One region of the Providencia rustigianii genome, then DNA from elsewhere that is predicted to be linked to it. Evidence: predicted binding sites of a transcription regulator. Region 1 holds the regulator's gene; each other region holds the start of a gene.

Evidence for each region. Region 1 encodes PhoB, which activates phosphate uptake and scavenging genes when phosphate is short. Its sites were predicted from a motif close to CTGTCATAAAACTGNCNNAT; they were not measured.
Region 2: the regulator PhoB is predicted to act here: its motif matches at 5,081-5,100, upstream of pstS (phosphate ABC transporter substrate-binding protein PstS).
Region 3: the regulator PhoB is predicted to act here: its motif matches at 1,688-1,707, upstream of ugpB (sn-glycerol-3-phosphate ABC transporter substrate-binding protein UgpB).
Region 4: the regulator PhoB is predicted to act here: its motif matches at 3,608-3,627, upstream of serA (phosphoglycerate dehydrogenase).

Annotation. Positions count from the first base shown of each region.
Region 1 covers NZ_LR134396.1:799,783-807,209, forward strand. Annotated here, with positions in the region: gene EL244_RS03575 (AAA family ATPase) at 1-1,052, opposite strand, end outside; gene sbcD (exonuclease subunit SbcD) at 1,055-2,269, opposite strand; gene phoB (phosphate regulon transcriptional regulator PhoB) at 2,572-3,261, shown strand; gene phoR (phosphate regulon sensor histidine kinase PhoR) at 3,285-4,598, shown strand; gene brnQ (branched-chain amino acid transport system II carrier protein) at 5,091-6,419, shown strand; gene ggt (gamma-glutamyltransferase) at 6,492-7,427, opposite strand, start outside.
Region 2 covers NZ_LR134396.1:258,337-265,763, forward strand. Annotated here, with positions in the region: gene EL244_RS01170 (Tex family protein) at 1-1,962, opposite strand, end outside; gene greB (transcription elongation factor GreB) at 2,125-2,610, shown strand; gene ompR (osmolarity response regulator transcription factor OmpR) at 2,726-3,445, shown strand; gene envZ (two-component system sensor histidine kinase EnvZ) at 3,442-4,773, shown strand; gene pstS (phosphate ABC transporter substrate-binding protein PstS) at 5,199-6,242, shown strand; gene pstC (phosphate ABC transporter permease PstC) at 6,353-7,309, shown strand; gene pstA (phosphate ABC transporter permease PstA) at 7,311-7,427, shown strand, end outside.
Region 3 covers NZ_LR134396.1:3,373,223-3,380,649, reverse strand. Annotated here, with positions in the region: gene EL244_RS15585 (tRNA-binding protein) at 104-439, shown strand; gene EL244_RS15580 (helix-turn-helix transcriptional regulator) at 510-1,211, shown strand; gene ugpB (sn-glycerol-3-phosphate ABC transporter substrate-binding protein UgpB) at 1,833-3,149, shown strand; gene ugpA (sn-glycerol-3-phosphate ABC transporter permease UgpA) at 3,217-4,104, shown strand; gene ugpE (sn-glycerol-3-phosphate ABC transporter permease UgpE) at 4,101-4,946, shown strand; gene EL244_RS15560 (sn-glycerol-3-phosphate import ATP-binding protein UgpC) at 4,949-6,019, shown strand; gene ugpQ (glycerophosphodiester phosphodiesterase) at 6,016-6,756, shown strand.
Region 4 covers NZ_LR134396.1:2,682,140-2,689,566, forward strand. Annotated here, with positions in the region: gene EL244_RS12365 (YecA/YgfB family protein) at 141-719, opposite strand; gene zapA (cell division protein ZapA) at 941-1,270, shown strand; RNA gene ssrS (6S RNA) at 1,381-1,562, shown strand; gene EL244_RS12380 (5-formyltetrahydrofolate cyclo-ligase) at 1,683-2,279, shown strand; gene serA (phosphoglycerate dehydrogenase) at 2,332-3,582, opposite strand; gene rpiA (ribose-5-phosphate isomerase RpiA) at 4,019-4,678, opposite strand; gene EL244_RS12395 (LysR family transcriptional regulator ArgP) at 4,881-5,795, shown strand; gene EL244_RS12400 (oxidative stress defense protein) at 5,792-6,520, opposite strand; gene argO (arginine exporter ArgO) at 6,636-7,253, opposite strand.

The sequences.
Region 1 (7,427 bases):
ATTTTTTTTACCCACTCAATATGTTGAGTATGGTTCTGCTGAGCTTGTGTGAGTTGAATTAGCAGCGGTTCATGCCGCTTTTGCTCTGTTTCTAAAGCATGAGCCAGTTGTTGCTGTTTTTGTGTCTGTTCTTCAAGTGAATGTTGAAGATTTTGGACTTCTTGCCATAGTGGGCGCAGTGATTCTGCTGGAGTGCTTGCGGCTAATTTCTGTAAACTTGGTTCTGCCGCTTGGTATTGCAGCTGAGCCTGTTGAAGTTCAGATTGCAGACGTTGTAAATTCAGCGAAAGCTGCTGATGCTGCTGATACCACGTTAGCGCTTGCTGATGACGGTTTTTATTTTGACTGATTACGCGCTCTTGATCGGCTAATTGTTGCTGTTTTTCAACAATATCTTGGTGCTCCGATTCGGTTAGCAAATTTATGCTACTGGCTTGTGCGCGTAGTAGGTCGAGATCGGTTTTGGCTTGTTTGTGTTGGTTATAAATATAAACCGAAATCTGGCTATAAATTTCAGTTCCTGTAATTTCTTCAAGCAGGTCGGCGCGTTCTTTTTCTGACGCATTCAAAAAGGCGGCAAAATCCCCTTGGGATAGTAAGATTGATTTCGTGAATCGACCAAAGTCCAATCCGGTTATTTGGGCTATTTTTTCACGGACTTCGCTAATTTTTTCTGCAAGAATTTTACCATCAACAACGGTCGCCAATTCGGCTTTTGGTGGTTGCAGTTTACCATCTGCTTTATTGCCTGCTCGTCTTTGACTCCAAAAGGCGCGATAAGCAATACCTTTAACTTCAAATTCGACCTCAGCTAAACAGTCACCAGTATGGCGAGTCATTAATTCGTTTTGCCCAATGGATATTTGACCTAAACGTGGAGTTTGGTGATATAGGGCAAGACAAATAGCATCTAAGAGGGATGTTTTCCCTGCGCCGGTTGCGCCAGTAATGGCAAACAAACCATGACTCGCAAATGGCTCTTCGGTGAAATCAATTTTCCATTCACCTTTCAGGGAGTTAATATTTTTTAAACGTAAACTTAATATTTTCATTTTTATTCTCCCTGTCCAGAACGCAGTATGGCATAGGACTGTTTGAATAGTTGTAGCAAACGTTGCTCTAATTCTTTGTCTTCTAAAGACTCTTGTGCTAAGCGGCGAGAAAAAACTTCTTCGGCAGTCAGCTCGCTTAGTGCTTCATTTGATTTTGTATTACTTTGCTCTTGAAGGAGCTTTCGAGCTCGGCGCAGGCGAACGACTTCCACAGAAAGTGGTTGGGTGATTTCTTCTATGCGCTGCTGAATATCCCCCAAATAGTCTTGAGGTGCGACTTCAATATCTAACCATACTGGTTGGTCACTAACTTGTTCTTTTAGTGCGTCAAGTTGTTGCTCAAGCTCTTTTAATGAGCCCTTTAAGCTTTGAAGCGGTTGTAAAACCGGGATAGGCAGTAGAGTGACATCGACAAAATGGTGACCATCAAATTCAACTAAACAGACACTTTTTTGCTGTTGTGCTTCATCAAAACTTAATGCAATTGGTGAGCCGCTATAACGAATATGCGGTTGCCCTCCAATCACTTGGGAGCGATGAATATGCCCTAGTGCAATATAGTCAGCGGGAGGAAATGCGCCTGAAGGAAAAGCATCCAGCGTACCGATATAAATATCGCGAACAGAATCAGTAAGAGCAGCTCCCACGACGGTTAAGTGCCCTGTGGCAATAATTGGGATATCTAATCCGAGGGATTTACGCAGCTCAACAGCACGTTGGTAGCAATGCTGGTAATAATCATGAATTGCAGTTTGTAATGAAAGCTGTTTTTCTTCGCTGGTTTGTCCGGCAACGCTGGTTTGAATATCCCGAGGACGTAAAAAAGGGATGGCGCAAACTAGCCCTGTGGGCTGGCCATGTTGGTCTTTCAACGTAATGATATGGGGTTCGCCACCTGAAGTAATGACATGGGTATTAAGGTAGCGTAATAATTCACTCGACTCATTTAGCACGGAAACTGAATCATGGTTACCGCTCAATATCACGAGTTGGCAACCTGTCTGCTGTAAATCAACGATAAATTTATTATATAGCTCACGGGCGTAACTTGGTGGCGCGCCAGTATCGAATATATCCCCTGCAACAATCAGTGCATCGACGTGGTGTAATGTTATTTGCTCAATCAACCAATTCAAAAAGTGTTGGTGTTCTGCCGCTCGACTTTTGGTGAAAAAGTATTGTCCGAGGTGCCAGTCCGAAGTGTGGATGATGCGCATGAGCTGTCATTTCCTATGATTATTACACTTTTTACTATACTAAGATGCAATGTGTTTATTGGAGAACAGTATACCCTATAGGGATAATATGATGGCAAAGTCCGATAAAATAGTTGCGAAGCGCTTCGCAACGAAGGCAGGAATGTGTCACTGTAGAGGGGGTTTATGTTGCACTTAAATGACATTTAGTTGTTAATCTAGCGATGGATCTGAGTTTTGCATTGAGGCATTCATATTTCTGTCACAAAACTGACGCATAATGCGTTCACATTAAAAATCTCTTCTTATTTACAGGAACAATCATGGCAAGACGCATTCTAGTTGTTGAAGATGAGGCGCCCATCCGAGAAATGGTTTGTTTTGTATTAGAACAGAACGGTTTCCAACCGACAGAAGCCGATGATTATGATTCTGCAATCGCACAGTTAGTCGATCCTTTACCTGATTTAGTCCTTCTAGATTGGATGATCCCTGGAGGTTCTGGGATTCAAGTTATCAAACACATGAAACGCGATAGTGCGACGCGTGATGTTCCTGTCATGATGCTCACTGCGCGTGGCGAAGAAGAAGACCGCGTAAAAGGGCTTGAGGTGGGAGCCGATGACTACCTTATTAAACCTTTCTCACCAAAAGAATTAATTGCTCGGGTGAAAGCTATCTTGCGTCGCATTTCGCCAATGGCAACGGAAGATATTATTGAAATGAACGGGTTAGTGTTAGACCCCACTTCTCACCGAGTCACAAGTAATGAAATACCCATTGATATGGGACCCACTGAATATAAATTACTCCATTTCTTTATGACGCATCCTGAACGAGTTTATAGCCGTGAACAGCTACTTAATAATGTATGGGGCGCAAATGTTTATGTTGAGGATAGAACGGTGGATGTGCATATTCGTCGTTTAAGAAAGGCACTTGAGCAGGAAGGGCATGATAAAATGATACAGACGGTACGTGGTACAGGCTATCGCTTCTCTGTTCGTTATTGAGAAACCATTAGGGAGAAACATGGGTGCTTGAACGCTTATCAATAAAACAGCTGGTTTGGGGGCTGTTTTTATTTATTTTACCCGCATTAATATTGTCTATTTTTATCGGTCATCTTTCATGGCTGCTGGTGATTTCATTGCTGGCTGCTTTATTATGGCACGGTTATAACCTCTTAAAATTATCTGACTGGCTATGGCTTGATAGAAGTATGCTTCCACCAGAAGGGAAAGGCGGATGGGAGCCTATATTCTACGGTATTTATCAGATGCAGCAGCGTAACCGTAAGCGTCGCCGTGAACTTGGGCAATTGATTAAACGCTTTCGAAGTGGGGCTGAATCACTTCCCGATGCTGTCGTGATGATGACGACGGAGGGAAGTATTTTCTGGTGTAATCGGCATGCTCAGCAACTTCTGGGTTTTCGTTGGCCTGAGGATAATGGACAACATATCTTCAATTTACTGCGTTATCCTGACTTCAGTCGTTACTTTACTGTCAAACAGTATGAACAAGCGTTGACCATCGAATTGAACAGTGGGGAAATTGTTGAGTTTCGTATTTTACCTTACACCAGTGGACAGTTATTAATGGTTGCTAGGGATGTGACTGAAAAGCGCCGACTGGAAAAAGCGCGTAGAGATTTCTTTGCTAACGTCAGCCATGAGTTACGTACGCCACTGACCGTTATCCAAGGGTATCTTGAAGTCATGGATGATCAAGACGGAATTTCACCAATCAATAAAAAAGCGCTCACGGTGATGCAAGAGCAAACCCATCGAATGGATAACTTGGTGAAGCAGCTGTTGCAACTATCGCGTATTGAAGTTGCACCACATATCAATCTCGATGAAGAGATTAATATGCCGGTGATCCTCAAAATGATTGAGCAGGAAGCGATTAGCTTAAGCCAAGGGCGCCACGAGTTTGAATTTAATATTGATGAAAAACTACGGGTGTATGGTAATGAAGAACAGCTACGCAGCGCCGTAGCAAACCTTGTGTATAACGCAGTGAATCACACTCCAGAAGGCACTAAAATTAAGGTGACTTGGCAGAGAAACAGCAGTGGTGCACGGTTTAGCGTGAGTGATAATGGTTCAGGGATCCCTGCAGAGCATTTACCTCGACTAACTGAACGATTCTATCGCGTCGATAAGGCTCGCTCTCGTCAAGGCGGAGGTGGTACAGGGTTAGGCCTTGCAATTGTCAAACATGCCGTTCAGCACCATAGCAGTCAATTATCGGTGACGAGCCAATTAGGCAAAGGAAGTGAATTCGCATTTACCCTACCGAATGTATTTATTGTTACTGATAAAAAGTTGATAGAGAAAAACTAAGATAAAAACAAATCTTGGTAATTAAATCATATAATTACCAAGGTTTTTTATCTTGTTGCTCGTCTAAAATTGGCGTAAAAATTAACGGTTACACTATATTTTTGTTTTAATCCTGCAATTTTCTTCATCTTATCCTGCTAGTTTTCATCTTAAGTGACTAAATAATGTTTTATTGCTTAATTTTTAAGCTGAATATATAGTGGATATTGCAATTTTACTGATAGTAATCACTGGTTCTTAAATTTAGTTTGGTTGTTTGTTCTTGTTTTAAGGTTTGCTATTGCCTTTTTCCCCTATAAAAGTTTTACTTGTCGCCAGTTATTGGCGATTTTTACTGTTTTTTGATGTTTAGTATTGCAAAGCTAACTAAGACATGCATTTTATATTGTTAATGCCATGTTAATCAGAACTCTATTTCGTCATATATGTTTCAATAGGTTATTCTTGAAATATCCTATTTTGTCTCCGTAAATTACTAAAAATTAACATATTATGGCTCATCGTTTATCATCCAGAGATATTATTGCTTTAGGTCTTATGACCTTTGCATTGTTTGTTGGTGCTGGAAATATCATTTTCCCACCAATGGTCGGCTTACAAGCAGGGGATCAAGTGTGGACTGCGGCACTGGGTTTCCTTGTTACTGGAGTCGGTCTTCCCGTTCTTACTGTTGTTGCTCTCGCTAAAGTTGGCGGTGGTATTGAAGCCCTCAGCACGCCGGTTGGTAAAGTGGCTGGGCTTTTATTAGCTATCGTTGCGTATTTATCTGTTGGTCCACTATTTGCGACACCTAGGACGGCAACTGTTTCCTATAAAGTCGGTATTGCACCATTGCTGGGTGGCGAATCAGAAATTTCGTTATTTATTTACAGTGCGATTTATTTCGTTTTAGTGGTCGGGATTTCTCTGTATCCAGGAAAATTATTGGATAGTGTTGGGCATATTCTTGCACCTGTTAAAATTTTAGCGCTGGCGGTGTTAGGTATTGCTGCTGTCATGTGGCCTGCCGGTGAGCCGATTATGGCGACTCAGGCATACCAAGAAATGGCATTCTCCAATGGCTTTATTAATGGTTATCTGACAATGGATACCTTGGGAGCCATGGTATTTGGTATCGTCATTGTTAACGCCGCCCGTTCCCGAGGAATTGAAAACTCATCATTACTGACTCGCTATACAATGTGGGCTGGTTTGATTGCTGGTGTATTACTGACCTTAGTTTATCTTTCTCTGTTTAAATTAGGTGAAAATAGCGGCTCGCTGATCCCTAATCCTGCTGATGGCGCAGATATCTTACACGCATATGTCCAATATACATTTGGTGATTATGGAAGCTTCTTCCTTGCGGTATTGATCTTTGTTGCTTGCATGGTAACGGCGGTCGGCTTAACGTGTGCTTGTGCTGAGTTCTTTAGTCGCTATGTATCGATTTCTTATCGTAAATTAGTCTTAATTCTCGGTGTATTCTCCATGGTTATTTCGAACCTTGGATTAAGCAAATTAATTGCGTTTTCATTACCTGTACTTGTTTCGATTTATCCACCTTGTATTGTGCTGATTTTAATGAGCTTTACATTGAGATGGTGGCGTAATCCGACGGTTGTCATTGCTCCAACAATGTTGACGAGTTTTGTGGTTGGCTTGATTGGTGCAGTGAAAGCAACTGAGAGTTTGAAAGCGTACATTCCTGATTGGATGACTTCAATTCCACTGTATGAGCAAGATTTAGCATGGTTGTTACCATCGCTGGTAGTGCTAGTGATTGCCGCCTTGTGCGATAGATTGATAGCCCCATCTTCTGAGCAGCATAAACATGCTTAATATTTTGTGAGTGCTCAATGAAATGCCAGCTGGCGATAAATCAGCTGGCATTTTCGCTATTACGGTAGCAAACTAATTCACACCAACGGCGCTGCCCGCAGGGCGACGAACATCATTGGAACCGTAGATAAATCCTTCACGAACCTTACCTGAGACCGCAGAATCATTACCTGACGATTTAGCGCTGACGCCTGCACCATCTGGAATACCAATCATAATCAGCTCTGCTGCACCCCATGGGGTCTGCTCTACCATTTTGTAACCCATCTTATCTAATAGGGCTAATGAGTCTTTAGAAACGCCTCGCTGCTCATAATAAACCTCATCAGGTAGCCATTGATGATGAATTCGTGGCGCATTGACGGCTTCTTGAGGTGGCATACCATGGTCAATAATATTCAAGGCAGTTTGTAGTGTAATGGAAATAATCCGTGAACCACCCGGAGAACCAAGCACCAAGAATACTTTTCCATCTTTAGTCACAATTGTCGGGCTCATCGATGATAGTGGGCGCTTACCGGGGGCGATTGAGTTACGCTCTCCTTGAACTAACCCATACATATTCTTCTCCCCCACTTTAGTGGTGAAATCATCCATTTCATCGTTGAGGAAAAAGCCTGTTCCTGGGGGAATGACGACAGAGCCAAAACGACCATTTATGGTATAAGTCGTGGAAACGGCATTGCCTTTATCATCAACGACAGAATAGTGGGTGGTTTCTGGTTTTTCGTGGGGCCCCATGCCGGGTTGGACTTGAGTGGATGGCGTCGCTTTATTTGGAACAATCTCTTTGCGCAGATCGGCGGCGTACTGCTTGCTGAGCAATTTGTCCGTTGGATTATTAACGAATGCTGGGTCACCCAAGAAGGTATTTCTATCCATATAGGCGTGGCGCATGGCTTCCGTCAAAGTGTGAATATATTCGGCGGAGTTAAAGCCCATTTCTTTCAGATCGTAACCTTCTAAGATATTTAATGTTTCACAGATAGTCACTCCGCCAGAGCTTGG
Region 2 (7,427 bases), 540 kb from region 1:
TTCTAAGATCATGCCCGGCATTAAGTCGTTCATGGTTTCGACACCATCGGCAAAGGTCGCTGTTTTGAACTCAGGGCGCGGATCTCGTCCTGGTTTTTCTAACTCTTTGATAATGTCAGTGACGGTTGGAACACCAAATTGCTCTGTCGTAAATTCGCGTGGGCTTAAGCCATTTAATACTTGGGAATTCCCCATAATTTCTTTTAGTGGCTGACGTACAGTTTCGAGAATTTTTTCCACAATAGGATAGGCTTCTGGGTGAACTGTCGAGGCATCTAGTGGATTATCACCATTGGAGATACGTAAGAATCCGGCACACTGTTCAAATGCTTTAGGTCCTAAACGAGGCACTTTTAATAGCTGTTTTCGGTTATTAAATTGGCCATTTGCATCACGCCAGTCTACAACGTTTTGGGCAATCATCTTACTGAGCCCTGCAACGCGGGTAAGCAATGGAACAGAAGCAGTATTCAGGTCAACGCCGACGGAGTTTACACAATCTTCAACGACCGCATCGAGCTTACGTGCTAATTGGGTTTGGCTAACGTCGTGTTGATATTGACCTACACCGATAGATTTAGGATCAATTTTTACCAGCTCCGCAAGGGGATCTTGTAAACGACGAGCAATAGAGACTGCGCCACGTAGGGTTACATCTAGGTCTGGGAATTCTTGGGCTGCAAGCTCAGAGGCAGAATATACTGATGCACCGGCCTCGCTCACAATCACTTTTTGGGCAGTGACATCAGGGTACTGTTTCTGTACTTCAGCAAAGAAACGTTCGGTTTCTCGGGAGGCGGTTCCATTACCGATAGCCACTAACTCCACATTATGTTTTTGACATAACGCTGCTACGATAGCGGCGGCTTTTGCTGCCTGCCCAGTATGCGGGTAAATGGTGTCGGTCGCGATCACTTTGCTTGTGGAGTCCACAACCGCAACTTTAACTCCTGTACGTAAGCCAGGATCTAATCCCATTGTGGCTCGCATACCCGCAGGCGCTGCCATGAGCAGGTCGCTTAAGTTACGTGCGAATACATTAATGGCTTCCTCTTCCGCTTTCTCACGTAAGGTGCTCATGATTTCGGTTTCTAGATGCAATAAGACTTTGACGCGCCATGTCCAGCTGATAACGGCTTTGCGCCATTGATCTGCTGGCGCATTATTGAAACGTACATCGAGATGGCGAGTAATAATTTCTTCGCAATAACTCTCTTTTGGCGGTTCTTCAAATTGTGGGTCACAGTTTAGTGACAATTGCAAAATTCCTTCATTGCGTCCACGGAACATGGCTAAAGCACGGTGAGAAGGAACTTGAGAAACAGGTTCATGGTGATCAAAATAGTCGCTAAATTTCACGCCTTCAGTTTGTTTACCATCAGCAACTACCGAGACAATGTGGGCATTTTTCCAAATATAATCGCGAACTTTGGCCAATAAGGCCGCATCTTCGGCAAAACGCTCCATTAAAATATAACGAGCGCCATCTAAAGCAGCTTTCACATCTGCAACGCCCTTATCTGCATCGATATAGCGTTGTGCTAATTCTTCAGGAGATTGGCTCGGGTCGTTCCATAAGGTGTCAGCTAAAGATTCTAATCCGGCTTCAATTGCAATTTGACCGCGGGTACGACGCTTTGGCTTGTAAGGGAGGTAAAGGTCTTCAAGTTCAGTTTTATTTAGTGTGGTATTGATTGCGGAGGTGAGTTCCGGGGTAAGCTTACCTTGTTCTTCAATGGATTTTAGGATGGTTTGCTTACGGTCATTTAACTCTCTCAAATACCCTAAACGGCTCTCTAGCTGTCGAAGCTGAGTATCATCCAACCCTCCAGTGACCTCTTTACGGTAACGGGCAATAAAAGGAACGGTGTTACCTTCATCCAATAATGTGATAGCGGAAAGTACCTGTTGTGGCTGGGTTCGCAGTTCAGCTGCAATAATTTGGCTTAGAGTTTCATTCATGTCGTGTTTAAATACCTACTCAAAGAACGGTGAAAATTTACTGCACAGTTATACTTGGTGGTTGGCATAATTTCCAGACAGAATTTCCGTCTAATGCAAGGAAAGTCGCAGATAAATTTTTATAACATCCTATAATCATTCGTTTTATATACCCTTAATGTTATGAATAAGAGCCTGTTAATTACCCGTGAAGGTTGGGACGCTTTAGATAAAGAACTCAAATATCTTTGGAAAGAAGAGCGCCCAAGAGTGACTCAATCCGTCTCTGAAGCTGCGGCTCAGGGGGATCGGTCAGAAAATGCAGAATATATTTACGGTAAAAAAAGATTGCGGGAAATTGACCGCCGCATCCGTTTTTTATCCAAAAGATTAGATCAATTAAGAATAGTCGAACCCGATCCTCGTCAGGAGGGGCGTGTCTTTTTTGGAGCTTGGGTTAAACTTGAAGACGATAACGGAAATATCCGAATTTTTCGTTTAGTTGGTGCAGATGAATTCGATCCGGCAAAGCAATGGATTTCAATCGATTCTCCGGTAGCCCGCGCGCTGATTGGTAAACGGGTTGATGATGAAGTTGTGGTTAGCACGCCGGGCGGGCAAGTAACCTATTTTGTATTAGAAATTAGCTATAAGCCATTATTCAATTAAAGAGTAAAAAAATTCATTAAAACTAAGGTTAGTGATAAATTAGTGGCATAAATATTATTTTTGTTTATTTTCATGAGCAAAATAATTCGAAGGATCTACACTTTGGGGGCTACAAATGCAGGAAAGTTATAAGATTCTTGTTGTCGATGATGATATGCGTTTACGTGCTCTGCTTGAACGTTACCTTACGGAGCAGGGTTTTCAGGTAAGAAGCGCAGCGAATGCTGAGCAAATGGATAGGATCCTAACGCGGGAATCTATTCATTTAATCGTATTAGATTTAATGCTTCCTGGAGAGGATGGATTATCTATCTGTCGTCGATTACGTAGTCAAAACAACCCAATTCCTATCATTATGGTCACGGCAAAAGGTGAAGAAGTTGACCGTATTGTTGGTTTGGAAATTGGTGCGGATGATTATATTCCTAAGCCATTTAATCCTCGTGAATTATTGGCTCGTATTCGCGCAGTATTACGTCGTCAAGCGAATGAATTGCCGGGGGCACCATCTCAAGACGATGCCGTGATTACTTTCGGTAAATTTAAACTGAACCTCGGTACTCGTGAGATGTTCCAAGGCGAGGAGAATATGCCATTAACCAGCGGTGAGTTCGCTGTATTAAAAGTTTTGGTATCTTATCCGCGTGAGCCTTTATCTCGAGACAAACTGATGAGCTTAGCGAGAGGTCGTGAATACAGTGCGATGGAACGATCAATTGACGTTCAAATTTCACGTTTACGCCGCATGATTGAAGAAGATCCTGCCCATCCTCGTTATATTCAAACGGTCTGGGGTCTGGGGTACGTGTTTGTTCCTGATGGAAGCAAAGCATGAAGCGACTGAGGTTCTCACGACGTAGTACATTTTCTCGTTCGTTATTTTTATTTGTAGCATTACTGTTTGCAAGCCTTGTGACCAGCTATATGGTCGTTTTGAACTTTGTTGTTATGCCTAGCTTACAACAGTTCAATAAAGTGTTGGCGTATGAAGTGCGTACATTGATGACGGAGAAAATGGTTCTACAAGATGGAACCTCTGTGCGGGTATCTCCTGCGCTGCGTAAGAAAATCTACAATGAATTAGGTATTACTTTTTATGCACATTCAGCCGCTATGAATGAAGGGCTGAATTGGGCAAAGGAGTATGATTTTCTTAGTAAAAATATGTCGGAATACTTAGGCGGCAAGGCCAGTGTACATCTTGAACTTGGGCGTGAGTATCCGATATTATGGTTAACTTCCTATCTTGCACCAGATATTTGGGTGCGAGTCCCGCTTACTGAAATTGGTCAGAATCAATTCTCGCAAGTCTTTCGCTATACTCTCACCGTCTTCCTCACTATATTTGCAGGGGTTTGGTTGTATATTCGCTATCAAAATAAACCCTTATTAGAGTTGGAATATCATGCTGGCGAAGTCGGTAAAAGGCATATATTACCGCCAATGCAGGAAAAAGGGGCGACAGAGGTGCGAGCGGCGATCCGCTCGTTTAACCATATGGCTGCTGGTATCAAAACCCTCGAAAATGACCGTACCGTCCTTATGGCGGGGGTGAGTCATGACCTGCGAACACCATTAACACGAATTCGTCTTGCCACTGAAATGATGAGTCCTGAAGATAGCTATCTGGCTGAATCTATCAATAAAGATATTGAAGAATGTGATGCGATTATCGGTCAGTTCATGTCTTACCTAAAAACAGGTCAAGAGATGGATATGGAATTCTGTGATCTCAATACCATCCTCAATGAAGCTGTGGTGGCAGAAGTTAATGTAGTCGGAGAAATTGAAACGAAACTTGTGCCGGGCCCTGTTATTTTCAATGGTAATCCGCTAGCAATTAAACGCGCGATAACCAACATGATCGTCAATGCATACCGCTACGGAAATGGTTGGATTAAAGTCAGTAGTGGTAAGAATGAAGATTATGTTTGGTTCCAAGTGGAAGATGATGGTGCTGGGATCAAAGACGAAGATATTCACCGCCTCTTTCAGCCGTTTGTTCAAGGGGAAAAAGCCCGTAGTAATACCGGGACAGGGCTGGGGCTGGCGATAATTCGTAGAATTATTGATGCTCACGAGGGGAATATTGAGATCCGTAAAAGTGAGCGTGGCGGGTTTGCTATTAGAGCTTTGCTCCCTCTAAAAGAACGCGAAGACTGATATCTCGTCGTATTTCGCGCTGCAGCGTTGTTGGCTGCGCTCGTTAATCCTAGTCACATACTTGTGTATGCTCCTAGGGCTTAACTCGCTTGCCGCCTAGCTGCAACACGAACTACTTAGAGATATGCTGTGTAGAAAAGTATTCTGATAGAAAAACAGGAAAATTTTTTTTGTCATTTATGACAATATGTCATGGTCATTTTTAAAACTGTAATATTCACATGGTCGATTCTAATTGATTGAAAAATAATGTAATAATTATTTTTCTTTCTCGGTTTTCCTTTCTCTTCGTCGATAAAATCCTCAAATGTCATAAAACTGTCATAAATGTGACATGTTGCCGTAACTAAATTGTCCTATTTTCCCTACCGTGACATACACTTTAATTTACTACTTGATTGTTTCTATACATCCCCGGAGGGATTATGAAAATGATGCGTACCACCCTAGCAAGCGTAATGGCAGCAACTATATCTATGACTGCAATGTCTTCTTTTGCTGCCACCAGCCTGACCGGAGCTGGCGCGACATTCCCTGCTCCTGTTTATGCTAAGTGGGCAGATTCTTATCAAAAAGAAACAGGCAACAAAATTAACTATCAGGGGATCGGTTCTTCTGGTGGCGTAAAACAAATTAATGCAAAAACTGTCGACTTCGGTGCATCTGATGCGCCATTAACAGATGAAAAACTGAAAGAAGACGGTTTGTTCCAATTCCCAACGGTAATTGGCGGTGTGGTTTTAGCGGTTAATGTAAAAGGCATTCAATCGAACCAACTGGTGTTAGATGGTGCAACTTTAGGTGATATCTACCTAGGTAAAATCACAAAATGGAATGACCCAGCCATCGTCAAGTTAAACCCGAATGCTAAATTACCTGACCAAAACATCGCGGTTGTTCGTCGTTCAGATGGTTCAGGTACTACGTTCGTATTCACTAGCTACTTAGCGAAAGTCAGCTCAAGCTGGAAATCAGATGTTGGTGCAGGTTCCACAGTTAACTGGCCGAAAAACAGCGTAGGCGGTAAAGGTAATGATGGTGTTGCAGCCTTCGTTCAGCGTCTCCCAGGCTCAATTGGTTACGTAGAATATGCTTACGCAAAACAAAATAATCTTGCGTATACTAAGCTAATCTCTGCGGATGGCCAGCCAGTATCACCGACTGGTGAAAGCTTCAGCGCAGCAGCGAAAAAAGTTGATTGGTCAAAATCCTTTGCACAAGACCTGACTAACCGTGAAGGTGCGAATGCGTGGCCAATTACTTCAACCACTTTCATCTTAGTTCATAAGCAACAAGCGGATGCGGTGAAAGGTAAAGCAGCTCTTGATTTCTTCAACTGGGCTTACGAAAAAGGTGGTAAACAAGCAGAAGCATTAGATTATGCAATTTTACCTCAAGAAGTCGTGACCGCAGTACGCGCAGCATGGAAAACAGAAGTTAAAGATAGCCAAGGTAAATCACTGTTCTAAGTGAGCCTCGGGTTGGAAAATGGTAAGCGGATGTTGAGGAACAGCATCTGCTTATTCACCGTAGTAACGTAACCCTACTGTGAAGTAGGTATGGAATGAGAACAAAGCGCATGGCCGAAAAAATAACGGCATTTAAAGCCCCAAGCAAATCGGGTGACGTGATTTTTAGCGCACTGGTAAAGATTGCCGCGCTAATTACTCTCCTCATGCTCGGCGGTATTATTGTTTCCCTCATTTTTGCATCCTGGCCAAGTATGCAGAAGTTTGGGTTTTCGTTTTTGTGGAACAAAGAGTGGGATGCTCCTGCTGAGCAATTTGGTGCATTAGTACCAATCTACGGCACCATTGTTACCTCATTGATTGCTCTGATCATCGCCGTACCCGTCAGTTTTGGTATCGCGCTGTTTTTAACAGAGTTAGCACCTAACTGGTTAAAACGTCCATTAGGTATTGCGATTGAGCTCCTCGCTGCAATCCCAAGTATTGTTTATGGTATGTGGGGGCTTTTCGTCTTCGCTCCATTATTCGCAGAATATTTCCAAGAACCTGTCGGCAACGTGATGTCGAGTATTCCTATTGTTGGGGAGCTGTTCACTGGTCCGGCATTCGGTATTGGTATTCTTGCGGCAGGTATTATCCTCGCTATCATGATTATTCCTTACATCGCCTCTGTTATGCGTGATGTGTTTGAACAAACTCCTGTGATGATGAAAGAGTCAGCCTACGGTATTGGTTGTACTACATGGGAAGTGATTTGGAATATTGTTTTACCTTATACCCGCAATGGGGTTATCGGGGGGGTGATGTTGGGCTTGGGTCGTGCACTCGGTGAAACCATGGCCGTCACATTCGTCATCGGCAACACTTACCAGCTCGATAGTCCTTCATTGTTTATGCCGGGTAATAGTATTACCTCTGCACTGGCGAATGAGTTCGCAGAAGCGGAAAGTGGTTTACATACCGCTGCGTTAATGGAACTTGGTTTAATTCTATTCGTAATTACCTTCATCGTTCTGGCGATTTCCAAACTGATGGTAATGCGTCTTGCGAAGAATGAGGGCCGCTAGTATGTCAACATATGAACCTATCGCCGTTAACCAGCAAGAACGTGCTCGCCGCCAAGCGTGGCGTCGCCAAATCAATAGAATGGCGCTGGTTATCTCCATGCTCACGATGGCATTTGGC
Region 3 (7,427 bases), 1.3 Mb from region 1:
AATGCGTGTTTTACGATATAAAATGAATGTTTGGCGCTAAAATAAATTTTCTTTCCTATGATAATTTAACTGCCTATTGGTGGTTTTATTTAGGAATTAAGTGATGCAAGTTATTGAGTGGGATGATTTCACGAAAGTTGAATTACGCGTTGGTACTATTATTCGTGCTGAAATAAACAATAAAGCTAGAAACCCAGCTTATGTTATGGATGTCGATTTAGGGGAATTGGGGATTAAGCGTTCAAGCGCTCAAATCACCGTGCATTACACCCCAGAAGATTTAATTGACAAACGTATCCTATGTGTTTGTAATTTCGAAGTTAAACGTATTGCAGGCATAAAATCTGAAGTGCTAATTACCGGTGCTCCTGATGAAACGGGGGCGATTGTATTGGCCGAATTTAATTTACCTGTCCCTAATGGTTCTCGCTTAGCTTAATCAGTGATACTGCATTTTATTGATTAAAGCAGCTATACTCCTATTGTATTTTTCTCAGTAGGAGCTTCCTTTGTTGTTACCTGAATTGCATTTTCGCCAATATTCTGACGAAGTTATTTCTCATCAACATGATGGGCAGTGGCAGGTGGTATTTGCGTTATCAGGCTCCATGGAAATTAATATGCACCGCCAACACTGGCTATTGAATGCAGGGCAAGGTGTCGTGATCCCGCCAAGTGTAAGTCATGCTTTTAGTGGGGAAATCGGCAATCAAAACTATGTGTTAGAAATGCCCGCGACAGCGCAATGGGCATTGAATGAGAAAATGACGCACTTTTCGCTCACCCCTGCTGCGATAGGATTGCTTAATTGGCTGAAAAACTTCCCACAAGCTCCTGAGCAAAATTTTTCTGTCGCACGTTTATTATTGGCTCAATTAAAGTCTGAGAATCGTTGGATTGATCAGTTCAGTCAGTGGATTGAATTGAGATTACATTTACCGCTTAGCTGTGAGGATATTGCTTCAGCATTTTTTATGTCTATCAGTACGTTGCAGCGCAAGATAAAAGTCGAAGCAGGAATGACTGTGATGCAATTTTTATTGCAAAAAAGAATGGAAGCAGCGGGTAGTCTCTTGTTGACCCAGCAGACGATTGAGCAAATTGCAGCATTAGTGGGGTATGATTCGCACTCCGCATTTGGTCAAGCATTCCGACGATTTTATGGCAAAACACCCCAAGAATATCGAATTCAGATGCTATCTCATCGCTAAATTGATTTTTCATCAATAAATGAATATGAAAAATTATTTATTTAATTTTAGTGAATATTTCAATTTTATTTTGATGATTATTTTTTGAGGTTTTATTTTTAGTTATCATTCATAAAATTAAAAGTTAGTTACATGATATTTTTTTGAAATTGAATTATTTGTTAAATATTGTTTTTTATCCTAAATTCATATGAGTAAGTGACTTTATTTTAATGTGGTACATCGCTAATAAATCTATTTAATTATTATCTATACTAAATAAATTCAAGGTGAAAAATGTGGATAGAATGACGCTGTCAGCTAAATTATTTTTAGCTTCGATTTTTACTGGTTTATTTATGCTCCCAATTTTTTGTTATATGCTCATTTTTAGCTAATATTAAAATGACACATAGATAAAGCCATCAATTTATATAATAGGAAATATTGAAAATATTCTCTATCTGTCATGGTATTGTCATTTACTAGCGATGTGTTTGTCATGGTTCCGTCATATCATCGCTATATTTCTGTCATTTCTCGGTGATAAATTCTCTCTCGAACATACACTGCGTGAATTCGCACATTTTTGTGTAAATTTCGGCGGTGTAAATCTCAGTAATCATAAAGAGAGAAAATGGCATGGCATCGATAAAACATTCTGCTCTAGCAATGATGTTAGGTTTTGCTTTCACCAGTCAGGGAATGGCCGTCACAACGATTCCCTTTTGGCACTCAATGGAAGGTCAACTCGGTGAAGAAGTGAATTCCCTTGTGACTCACTTCAATGAAACTCATCCAGATTACAAAATTGTTCCAACCTATAAAGGGAACTACGAGCAGAGCCTCGCCGCAGGAATAGCTGCATTTCGTTCTGGAAACGCTCCCGCTATTTTGCAGGTTTATGAAGTGGGCACGGCGACAATGATGTCATCGAAAGCCATTAAACCGGTGTATGAGGTTTTCCAAGATGCAGGAATCAACTTCGACGAATCCCAATTTGTTCCGACAGTATCCGGTTATTACAGTGATGCTAAAACGGGTCATTTACTCTCCCAGCCATTCAATAGTTCCACGCCAGTGCTGTATTACAACAAAGAAGCGTTTAAAAAAGCCGGATTAAACCCATATGAGCCTCCTAAAACATGGCAGGACTTGGCGCAATACACCGCTAAATTACGTGATTCAGGAATGAAATGTGGCTATGCCAGTGGGTGGCAAGGTTGGATCCAAATCGAAAACTTCAGCGCTTGGAATGGGCTACCAGTCGCCTCAAAAAATAACGGTTTTGATGGCGCTGATGCGGTGCTGGAATTTAATACTCCAGCCCATGTTAAACATATCGCCCGTTTACAAGAGATGAATAAAAATGGCACTTTCAGCTATTTAGGACGTAAAGACGAGCCAACCGAAAAATTCTATAACGGTGATTGCGCAATTATTACAGGTTCTTCTGGTTCCCTCGCAAATATCCGTAAACATGCCAAATTTGATTTCGGTGTTGGCATGATGCCATACGATGCAGAAATTCCAACGGCACCACAAAATGCAATTATTGGCGGCGCTAGTTTATGGGTGATGAACGGTAAAGATCCGGCCACCTATAAAGGTGTTGCACAATTTATGCAATTTCTTGCAGAGCCAGAGAATGCGGCTAAATGGCATCAAAATACCGGCTATTTACCTATTACGACGGCGGCTTATGAGCTGACTCAGAAATCCGGTTTTTATGATAAGAACCCTGGCGCTGATATCGCCACGCGCCAAATGTTAAACAAAGCACCACTGTCTTACACCAAAGGCTTACGCTTAGGCAATATGCCACAGATCCGCACCATTGTTGACGAGGAACTTGAATCAGTTTGGTCGGGTAAGAAAACGCCACAACAAGCGATGGATGCTTCCGTTGAACGTGGTAATCAATTACTGCGTCGTTTCGAAAAATCCACTCAGCAGTAAATTCTCAAGCCCCTCTTGGGAATAAGGGGGGCTTGGTATCACTGAATCAGAGTTTATTGGGTTATTTATGTCATCATCTCGTCCCGTTTTTCGTTCCCGCTGGTTACCTTATGCTTTAGTTTTTCCGCAGCTCATTATCACGGTGATTTTCTTTATTTTGCCGGCAGGACAAGCCCTTTGGTATTCACTACAAAATATCGATCCCTTTGGGTTATCAAGTGAATTTGTTGGATTGGAAAATTTCACTCAGCTATTTAGTGATAGCTATTACTTAGATTCTTTTTATACCACGATGATTTTTAGCGCATGGGTGGCGGGAAGTGGTCTACTGATTTCCCTTTTTTTGGCTGCGTTAGTCGACTATGTGATTCGAGGAAGCCGTTTTTATCAAACCCTCATATTGCTACCTTATGCGGTTGCCCCTGCGGTTGCCGCAGTATTGTGGATGTTTTTATTCAGTCCTGGGAGAGGGTTGATCACCTATGGATTAGAATCTTTAGGGTATTCGTGGAATCACGCTCAACATAGTGGTCAAGCCATGTTTTTGGTGGTGTTAGCCTCAGTTTGGAAGCAAATCAGCTATAACTTTTTATTTTTCTTTGCGGCATTGCAGTCAATTCCGCGCTCTTTGATGGAAGCGGCGGCGATTGACGGTGCAGGTCCTATTCGACGCTTTTTTAAAATCTCATTACCGCTCATTACGCCCGTGAGCTTTTTCTTGCTGGTGGTGAATCTGGTCTATGCCTTTTTTGATACTTTCCCCGTGATTGATGCCGCCACAGGAGGCGGTCCTGTACAGGCGACGACGACGCTGATTTATAAAATCTATCGTGAAGGTTTCTCGGGATTAGACCTCTCTTCATCCGCTGCGCAATCCGTGATCTTAATGTTTTTAGTGATCATCTTAACTATCGTTCAATTTCGTTTTATCGAACGTAAGGTACGTTACCAATGATTGAAAAAAATCGTGGGCTCGCTATTTTCAGTCACAGTATGCTGACGTTAGGTATCTTGATTATTTTGTTCCCTCTGTATGTGGCATTCGTTGCCGCAACGTTGGATGACAAAGCGGTCTTCGATACACCAATCACTCTGATCCCAGGCTCTCATTTATGGGAAAATATCAGCAACATATGGAATAACGGTGTAGCGGCTAACAGTGCCCCATTCTGGTTAATGTTAGTAAACAGTACCATTATGGCGCTGGTCATCGCCTTTGGAAAAATCACTATTTCAATGTTATCGGCATTTGCCATAGTTTGGTTCCGCTTCCCGTGCCGTAGTTTATTTTTTTGGATGATTTTCATCACATTAATGCTGCCAGTGGAAGTGCGTATTTTTCCAACGGTCGAGGTCATTTCCAACTTAAACATGGTGGACAGCTATGCGGGACTCACGTTGCCACTTATCGCGTCTGCGACAGCAACGTTTTTATTTCGTCAATTTTTTATGACTTTACCCGATGAATTAATTGAAGCGGCACGTATTGATGGCGCTTCTCCGATGCGTTTTTTCTTCGATATTGTTTTGCCATTATCCAAAACCAATTTAGCGGCGCTTTTTGTGATCACTTTTATCTACGGTTGGAATCAATATTTATGGCCAATCCTGATCGTCGCTGATCCGAGTTTAGGAACTGCTGTTGCAGGGATCAAAGGCATGATTGCCTCTGGAGAAGGAACCACTCAATGGAATCAGGTGATGGCGGCAATGCTGTTAACCTTAATTCCTCCTGTTGTTGTTGTATTAGCGATGCAGCGTGCCTTTGTGCGTGGCTTGGTCGATAGTGAGAAATAACCATGGCAGAATTAAAACTACAGGCTGTTAGCAAAAGTTGGGATGGCAAAACCCAAGTGATTAAACCCTTAACGGTGGATGTTGCTGACGGTGAATTTATTGTGATGGTGGGACCATCCGGTTGTGGAAAATCCACGTTATTGCGTATGGTCGCGGGGCTGGAGCAAGTCACCAGTGGGGATATTTGGATTGATAGAAAACGTGTTACCGATCTTGAACCAAAAGAGCGTGGTATCGCGATGGTATTCCAAAACTATGCACTTTATCCCCATATGAGTGTGGAAGAAAACATGGCGTGGGGGCTGAAAATTCGCGGTATGGGGAAGGAAATTATTCGCCAAAAGGTGGCTGAAGCGGCGCGTATTTTAGAACTTGATGGTCTGCTTAAACGTCAACCTCGTGAGCTATCAGGCGGACAGCGTCAGCGGGTAGCGATGGGGCGTGCAATTGTCCGTGACCCTGCGGTTTTTCTATTCGATGAACCGCTTTCTAACCTAGATGCCAAACTACGCGTGCAAATGCGTCTTGAACTGCAACAACTTCATCGCCGTTTAAAAACCACCAGTTTGTATGTGACTCATGACCAAGTTGAAGCCATGACACTTGCACAGCGCGTGATGGTGATGAACAAAGGTATTGCCGAGCAAATTGGTTCTCCAGTGGAGGTCTATGAGCGTCCTGCGAGTCGCTTTGTTGCCAGCTTTATTGGCTCTCCTGCAATGAATTTATTGGAAGGTACTTTGAATTCTGATGGGACTCGTTTTGAGCTAGTGGGTGGAATATCTCTTCCGCTGGGTAAGTCATATTTACAGTGGGTAGGGCATGGGTTAACGTTAGGAATTCGACCTGAACATTTACAGCTTAGCACTGCGTCTAAAGGGGGTATTCCATTGATTGTAGAAACGCTGGAGATGCTTGGTGCTGATAACTTAGTGCATGGTCAATGGGGCGGACAAAAAGTGATTGTTCGTCTTGGTCATGAACAGCGACCGCAAGTCGGTACTACGCTGTGGCTTGATATTCCGCAAGCCCATCAGCATTTTTTTGATACTCAATATGGACACCGTTTATGAGTCATTGGCCTTATCCAAAAATTGTCGCCCACCGAGGCGGTGGAAAATTAGCACCGGAAAATACGCTTGCCGCCATTGATGTGGGAGCGAGCTTCGGGCATACCATGATTGAATTTGATGCCAAATTATCTCGTGATGGCCAAATTTTTTTACTCCATGACGACACTCTTGAGCGCACCAGTAGCGGAGCTGGAATTGCGGGAGAGTTTGATTGGGAACAATTAGTTAAAATTGATGCAGGTAGCTGGTATAGCCCACAGTTTGCTCACGAGCCTCTGCCATTATTATCGCAAGTTGCTGAGCGTTGCCAACAGCATGGCATGATGGCGAACATTGAAATCAAACCAACTACGGGTTTAGAAACCCAGACTGGCACCGTGGTTGCTCTGGCGGCTCGTCAGTTATGGCAAGGTCAAACAGCACCGTTACTCTCTTCATTTTCCATTGAGTCTCTTGAAGCTGCTCAAGCCGCAGCACCTGAATTGCCACGCGGTTTATTGCTGGAGGAGTGGCGAGAGGATTGGCGTGAACTGACAACACGTTTAGGCTGTGTCTCTATCCATTTAGATTATTTGTTATTAGATGAAGATAGAGTTCGTCAGTTAAAAGCCGCAGGACTGCATATTCTCGTGTATACGGTGAATGACCTCGCACGAGCGAAATTGTTATTAGATTGGGGCGTGGACTCTATTTGTACTGATCGTATTGATTTGATTGGGCCAAATTTTCCAGATTAACTTATTCAATAATCCATCAGATGAAATGAATTTCATAAATAAAAAAGTAGATGCAAATATAATGTATCTGCTTTTTTATTTTTATTTATAAATTAAAATGATAATTTACCATATAAATAATGTGGATAATAATGATGGGGCGGAATTATTAAAGTGAAGTCTATTTGTTCAACTAGATTATAATTTGCAAAAAATTAATCATTATTATGTTTTTATAAAAAATAGCAGAAGATAATGGTAGTTTCTTTCATTAATATTTTTAACGTAAATATATCTTTTTCGTGTTAATTAGTCATTTTAAATGACTTATTATTCATCGCTAATTTAGTTTCACGTATTAATTTAATTTTTGGCTGCTTTTTATTGGAAATTTAAATGGTATGCATTTTTATTGATATGTATTTTACAGGATGTGAAAATTAAGTTTGACTTAGTGATTTATTTGATAATAAATATCATTTCGATAAGGTGTCATTGAAGGAAATAGAAGGATTTTTGGGTTTCAATTTCTGTGTGTTGTCATTATTTTTCAAGATTAAGACATATTATTTTTTATATCGATTTCAGTTACAGTTGATACCTCAAGAGTATTTAACTTTATGATTAAGTTAAAATGCTTAATATTTATAGCATTGTAAAATTTCATTACGTAATCTTATTCAATAAAAATA
Region 4 (7,427 bases), 1.9 Mb from region 1:
AGATTGGTTGCCTACTTGATGTTAAACAAAATAATCAAATAGCAATCGCGTCAAATTGGATGAATCAAAGCCTTGACCATATTGCTCTCTATTAAATAAGAGAACGCTACGGTCAAAAACAATGATGCGATATTTATGGATTAGTGGAGAATAGGTTTCTTGTTCTCAACTACTGTTGGCACTTTATTTGGCTCGACCAGAGCAATGTAACAGAGCTGAACTGCAACTCTAACGTACTCAACAACCTCTTCTAATGCTTGCTCTAGCTCTTCTTGGTCTTCTTCTTCATCATAACCCAGCATGCCAATATTGCGTAAATCAGTGATAACCTCCGCAATTTCTTTTTGCTCCATGAGTTTTGAGTGAGACACTCCAATACCTAACAGAAAGTGATTAACCCAACCTGCAAGAGCGTCTGCATGATCAAACACGGAAGCGTCTTCATGAGGGAATAGCATATTAAAAGCAAATTCACTGTCATCAAGTGCTTCAAATGTAGAATCAAATAGCTCTCGTAACGGCTGAGCTACAGTTTGAGGAAACGCTAAACCATCATTAGCCAGGTCATGAACTAGCGTTTGCCAGCCATTTTCACGGCTTCCACCACAAATTAATCCCGTAATTAGACCGTGGATTTCTGCGGCAGTGAGTGCGATTGAGTGCTGTTGGAGTAGTTTGTCCAACGAGTCATAATTTGGTAAAGATTTTTGTATAGACATCTGAATTCGTCATGTTAGCTTGTGATTCGTGATATGCTACCACCAAGGATAGCCGCTAGACCAGCCTGCTTTTTTTGTCTGAGTTATTATTAGTTTATTTTTATTCTACACTAATAATATAACGCCACTGCCTATCTCAGTATAAGCTATGCGCAAATTAACAACATTTACGCCAAATTGCCCGTATTTTATTGGCGAAATTGATTTAGTATGGAGGAATCATGTCAGCACAACCCGTTGATATTCAGATTTTTGGGCGCTCTATGCGAGTAAATTGCCCAATTGAGCAAAAAGAAGCACTGCTAGAGTCAGCTAAAGAGTTAGAAAATCGTTTACAAAATCTGAAAGATAGAAGCGGTGTAACGAATACTGAGCAGCTGATTTTTATTGTGGCATTGAATGTCTGTCACGAATTAGCACAAGAAAAGACAAAAACTCGCGATTATGCTTATAATATGGAAGAGAAGATAAAAGTCTTGCAACAGACGATTGAGCAAGCGTTGCATGATCAGGTGAAGATCACTGAGAGGCGAGTATTGCCCCTAGAGTAAATACGCTTATTAATCAATCACTAGTGAAAAAAGAAAACAAAAAATTAGGTTGCATTTCTAATCTAATTTTGTAGAATGAAATCACTGGGTAACGCAAGTACTCAAAACAAATTTCTCTGAGATGCTCGTCAGTGGGTCAGTCCCCTGAGCCGATATTTCATACCAAACAGAATGTGGTTATTGCGCTGGTGAGCATGCCTGATTCGTCAGGAAGCCTAAAGGTTGCGAAGTCGCGTTCACCTTGAACCAAGGGTTCAAGGGTTACAGCCTACAACGGCATCTTGGAGACCTCCCTTTTTTATCTTTTGTGTTTCTCTGTGTTATCGAATAAAACACCTGCCAACCTATTCATTATCGTCAGTTACGATATACTGATTTTCAGACTTTTTGCCTTTCATCGAAGGGACTGATTATGACTGATACCCTCCAATCTCAGCGCCAACAAATTCGTAAATCAATTCGTGAAGCTAGGCGTAAACTTAGCGCCGAAATACAAAGTGATGCAGCACAAAAAATTATCCAACATATCTTGAACCATCCTAAAATTTCCCAAGCCAACACTATCGCTCTGTTCCTTTCATTTGATGGGGAAATTGATACTCGCCCATTAATTCGCACGCTATGGCAAAAAGGAAAACAAGTTTATCTTCCTGTCATCCACCCTTTCAGTCCTCACCATTTATTATTTTTACGCTACACCCCAGAAACAGTGTTAGTTAAAAATAAGTTCAATATTGAAGAGCCACCGCTAAATGTGCTGGATGTTCTCCCCATTGAAAAATTAGATATTATGATGGTGCCGCTGGTGGCTTTTGATACCCAAGGTCAGCGTTTAGGAATGGGGGGCGGGTTTTATGATAGGACGCTAGCCAACTGGCAGAAAACGGGATTTTTCCCTATAGGACTCGCTCACGATTGCCAGCAAGTTGATAATCTACCAACCGCTCATTGGGATATTCCATTACCGGAAATTATTACCCCAAAAAAAATATGGCACTGGTCGATTTAAGGCTAAACCTTAACATGACCAGCACCATATAGACTGAATTAATTAAATTAGATTAAAACAGTAAACGCGCACGAATTGTGCCTGGTAGAGATTTTAATTTCAGCAAGACTTCATCCGCTTGCCCTGGAGATTGAGTCATAACATCAATCACAACATAACCGACATTACCTGATGTACGCAGATATTGTCCAACGACGTTAATATTGTTATCAGTAAACACTTGGTTGATGCTATTCATCATTCCTGGACGGTTTTCATGAATATGCAGTAAACGGTTATTATCATCCGTATGTACTGGCAGAGAAACCTCTGGGAAGTTAACCGCAGATAACGTTGAGCCGTTATCTGAATACTTAGCTAGTTTGCTTGCAACTTCTAAACCAATATTCTCTTGCGCTTCTTCAGTTGAGCCACCAATATGTGGCGTCAGAATGACGTTATCGAATTTAATCAGCTCAGAAATAAATGGGTCATTTGGATCATTATTAGCCGCAGGCTCCGTTGGGAATACATCCACAGCCGCACCAGAAAGTTTCTTACTTTCTAATGCTGCACTCAATGCAGAAATATCTACAACCGTACCACGAGAAGCATTAATGAATATTGCCCCTTGCTTGATTTGATCAAATTGCTCTTTAGCGATCATGTTCTTGGTACTGAACGTTTCAGGTACATGCAAGCTAACCACATCACTCATTTTCAGCAATTCAGGTAAAGAACGAACCTGAGTCGCATTACCTAGTGGCAATTTGTTTTCAATATCATAGAAGTAAACATCCATCCCGATACCTTCAGCTAAAATACCTAACTGAGTACCGATATGCCCGTAACCAACTATTCCTAAACGTTTACCACGAGCTTCAAAACAACCTTTAGCTTGTTTTTCCCAGATACCACGGTGAGCCTGCATATTCGCTTCAGGAATTCTGCGTAACAACAATAATAATTGACCTAGTACCATTTCCGCCACGGAACGGGTATTGGAGAATGGCGCATTAAAAACAGGAATACCGCGTTTTGCCGCAGCCTCTAGGTCAACTTGGTTGGTTCCGATACAGAAGCAACCCACAGCAACCAGTTTTTCAGCGCAAGCAAAAATCTCTTCCGTCAAATGAGTACGAGAACGGATACCAACAAAACGAGCGTCTTTAATTGCTTCTTTTAATTCTTCGTCTGATAACGCGCTTTTGTGATATTCGATATTGGTGTAACCCGCCGCTTTTAGGTTATCCACAGCACTTTGGTGAACACCTTCAAGCAGTAAAAATTTTATTTTGTCTTTCTGCAAAGATACCTTGACCATTTACCTTACCCTATCGCACTTAAATTTATGACAGATTAATTTCAGTATTAACTCAAAATAATTCAAGATGCACGTAAATGATTAAGTAGAGGTACCTTACGGGACTCCTCACATGCAGCTTGAAATAAAGTGAGAATACCAACATAGCAAAATCCAGCACAGTAGCAATACAATCGATTGCTTTAGTCATGCTAAAAAGTGTAAAGAAAAAGAAGTTATGTGGTGGAAAATCTGACGCGGTAACACAAAATAAGGATTTTGCCCATGCAATGGACATTTGTGTGAGATATATCACCAAAATAATAACAAATAAAAAAAAATAAAATAATTTAAAAATCGTGAATATTTATAAATATCGCTAGTAACATCCACATCTATATAAAAAATAAGCCAGCCGCTCTATCGCTGACTGGCTTATCCTTAAGTGAGATGAAAATTATAACTTAATGGTTTTTACGCCTTCGGCCGTGCCCATTAAGACAACATCCGCTCCACGATTTGCAAACAGACCAACCGTCACCACTCCAGCAATGCCATTAATTTTGTTTTCTAACGCAACAGGGTCTAGAATTTTTAAATTATGAACATCTAAAATCACGTTACCATTATCAGTAATTACATTCTCACGGTAAACAGGTTGACCGCCCAGTTTAACCAATTCACGAGCAACATAACTACGCGCCATAGGAATGACTTCAACGGGTAAAGGAAATTTACCTAAAACATCCACTAGCTTAGATTGGTCAACAATACAGACAAACGTTTTTGCAATTGCAGAAACAATTTTTTCGCGTGTTAATGCTGCACCACCGCCTTTGATCATATTCATGTTGTTATCAACTTCATCTGCACCATCAACATAAACGTCTAAAGAATCAACGTTATTGCAATCAAAAACAGGAATACCCAAAGATTTGAGTTTTTGAGTTGAAGCTTCTGAGCTAGAAACAGCTCCTTCTATTTGCCCTTTCATTGTGGCTAGTGCATCAATAAAGTGGGAGGCTGTTGAGCCCGTGCCAACACCGACAATGGTGCCAGGTTTAACATATTCGAGTGCTGCCCAACCAACTGCTTTCTTTAATTCATCCTGAGTCATGCTAATGCCTTATGCTGATATATTGAGTCGTCATTAAATGGGGATGGTGAATAGTATATACCGGACATCTGGCAAGTTGCAGTATTGTTATCGGGGTTTGTGCTCTACTTCTTATGAAAAAGTAACCTATAGGAATATTTGCAGTGTTATCCGCAAAAATATGGCATAGTGACCGACAGAATAACAAGAAGGAGAGTTTTTGATGAAGCGCCCTGATTATCGCGCCTTGCAAGCACTGGATGCCGTCATTCGTGAACGCGGGTTTGAACGAGCAGCACAAAAATTATGTATTACCCAATCTGCAGTTTCTCAAAGAATCAAGCAATTAGAGAATCTTTTTGGGCAACCATTACTTGTGCGCACTGTTCCTCCACACCCAACCGAACAGGGGCAAAAACTGCTCGCCTTGCTTCATCAAGTTGAATTACTCGAAGAACAATGGCTTGGTGATGAAAATGGTGGCTCGACACCACTGCTTCTTTCCTTAGCGGTCAACGCCGATAGTTTAGCGACATGGTTTTTACCTGCATTGAATCCTGTGTTAGGGAGCACCCCTATTCGCTTGAATATCCAAGTGGAAGATGAAACTCGAACCCAAGAACGCTTAAGACGCGGAGAAGTGGTTGGCGCTATCAGTATTCAACCCCAAGCTTTACCCGGCTGCCTTGTTGATAAGCTGGGGGCGTTAGATTATATTTTCGTCGCCTCCCCTGACTTCGCTGCTAAATATTTTCCTGATGGCGTTACTCGCTCATCATTACTCAAAGCTCCAGCAGTTGCATTTGACCATTTAGATGATATGCACCAAGCGTTTCTCCAACAAAATTTTGGGCTATCACCGGGAAGTGTCCCTTGCCATATCGTTAACTCATCAGAAGCTTTTGTTCAATTGGCAAAGCAAGGCTCAACGTGCTGTATGATCCCGCACCTGCAAATTGCAAATGAATTAGAACACGGTGAATTAGTAGATTTAACGCCAGGGCTATGCCAGCGACGTATGCTATACTGGCATCGTTTTGCACCAGAAAGTCGGACAATGAAAAAAGTCACTGACGCCCTACTCAAAACTGGGCGCCAGATGTTAAAGCAAGATAATGAAATTCTCGCGGAAGATTAACGCTTAATTTCAAATACCACGTCAACTTGATCGTTAAAATCAATGCTTTGTTGCTCATAGGTCTCATCAACATTGAGATCTTGAGCAGCCGCTTTCATACTTCCTGCAGAACTTCTTAAAGCCATAGGATAAGGTACCGCTGATGGCGCATTATAATTGATACTATAAATTGGGCCTAATTGAGTATTAAAGCCTTTAGCTAACGCTTCAGCTTGCTGCTTAGCATTATTCATCGCTTGGCTTCGAACTTCATCACGATATTTTTGTGGATTATTAACCCCAAACTGCACAGAATTAATCTCATTTAATCCCGCAGATAATGCCCCATCCAATAATGTATTAAGTTGCTCCAGCTTAGTAACCTTGACCTCAACAGAACGCACTGCAGTATAACCAGTCAATGTTGGTTTTGACATTTTGCCGTAATCATAACGAGGTTGAATACGCACATTTGCTGCATTAATATCCTGCTTTTCAATACCATTTTTCTTTAAAAATTCATAGTATTGTGCGACTCGTTTGTCTGCTTCAGCCTTAGCTGCCGCCGCATCTTTATTTGTGACTTCAACATTAATATTTAATGTCGCCATATCTGGAGCCACTTTAATTGCTGCATTGCCGGATGTCGAGATATGTGGTCCTTCAGGTACCGCATTCGCCAGAGACAAGGTAGGAACCGCAAGACCCGCTAATAGGGCTGCAACAACGATAGATTTTAATTTCACAGAACCTCCCAATGGTATTTTTCTCTACAATATAAAGAAAGTTCATCATAAACTTCCTTTGAATAGGTTTTACATTATCACACTCAACTTAAACTTCGACTCAGAATAGTGCTAATTAATATCCCAACCCATGTTTTGCTAATTGGAATGCAATAAACCACATTACGCATCCAACGAAGAGATTAATAATCCGCTGGGAACGAGGCTTATTCAGTATAGGAGAAAACCAAGCTGCTAACATTGCCAATAGGAAAAACCAAATAAATGATGCCGTCAACGCTCCAGCTGTAAACCATGGACGTAATTGGCTTTCAAGCTGACCACCAACACTACCCAATACAACAAACGTATCTAAGTAGACATGGGGATTTAGCCAGGTTACAGCAAATAACGTCGCAATCACTTTCCATCGAGTGATCACTCTGCCCTCTAGCTGTAACACGGAATCATCGGGAGTCATTGCGGTACGAAATGCGCCGTAACCGTACCAAACTAAAAATACAACTCCAGCCCAAGTAATCAATGTCATTAATAATTCAGACTGACTTAATAATGCACTTCCCCCAAAGACACCTGCGATGATTAAAATCGTGTCACTTAATGCGCATAATAATGCACTCATTAGATGAAATTGCTTACGGCTACCTTGCTGCAACACAAATGCATTTTGTGGACCTAATGGCAATATCATTGCAGCCCCTAACAGAGCCCCCTGAATATAAATCGTAAACATGCAATTTTCCAAAATAATTATTCATTTAATTTTAAGGAATAATATCGATAAAAAATTATTAGCGAAAATGATTAAATCTAATAGACCATAAGCAATACTGATAAGAATGACTGTCTGAACGGGGATAAATACAGATAAAAAAATGGCGCTATTTAAATTAGCGCCATTTTCTAT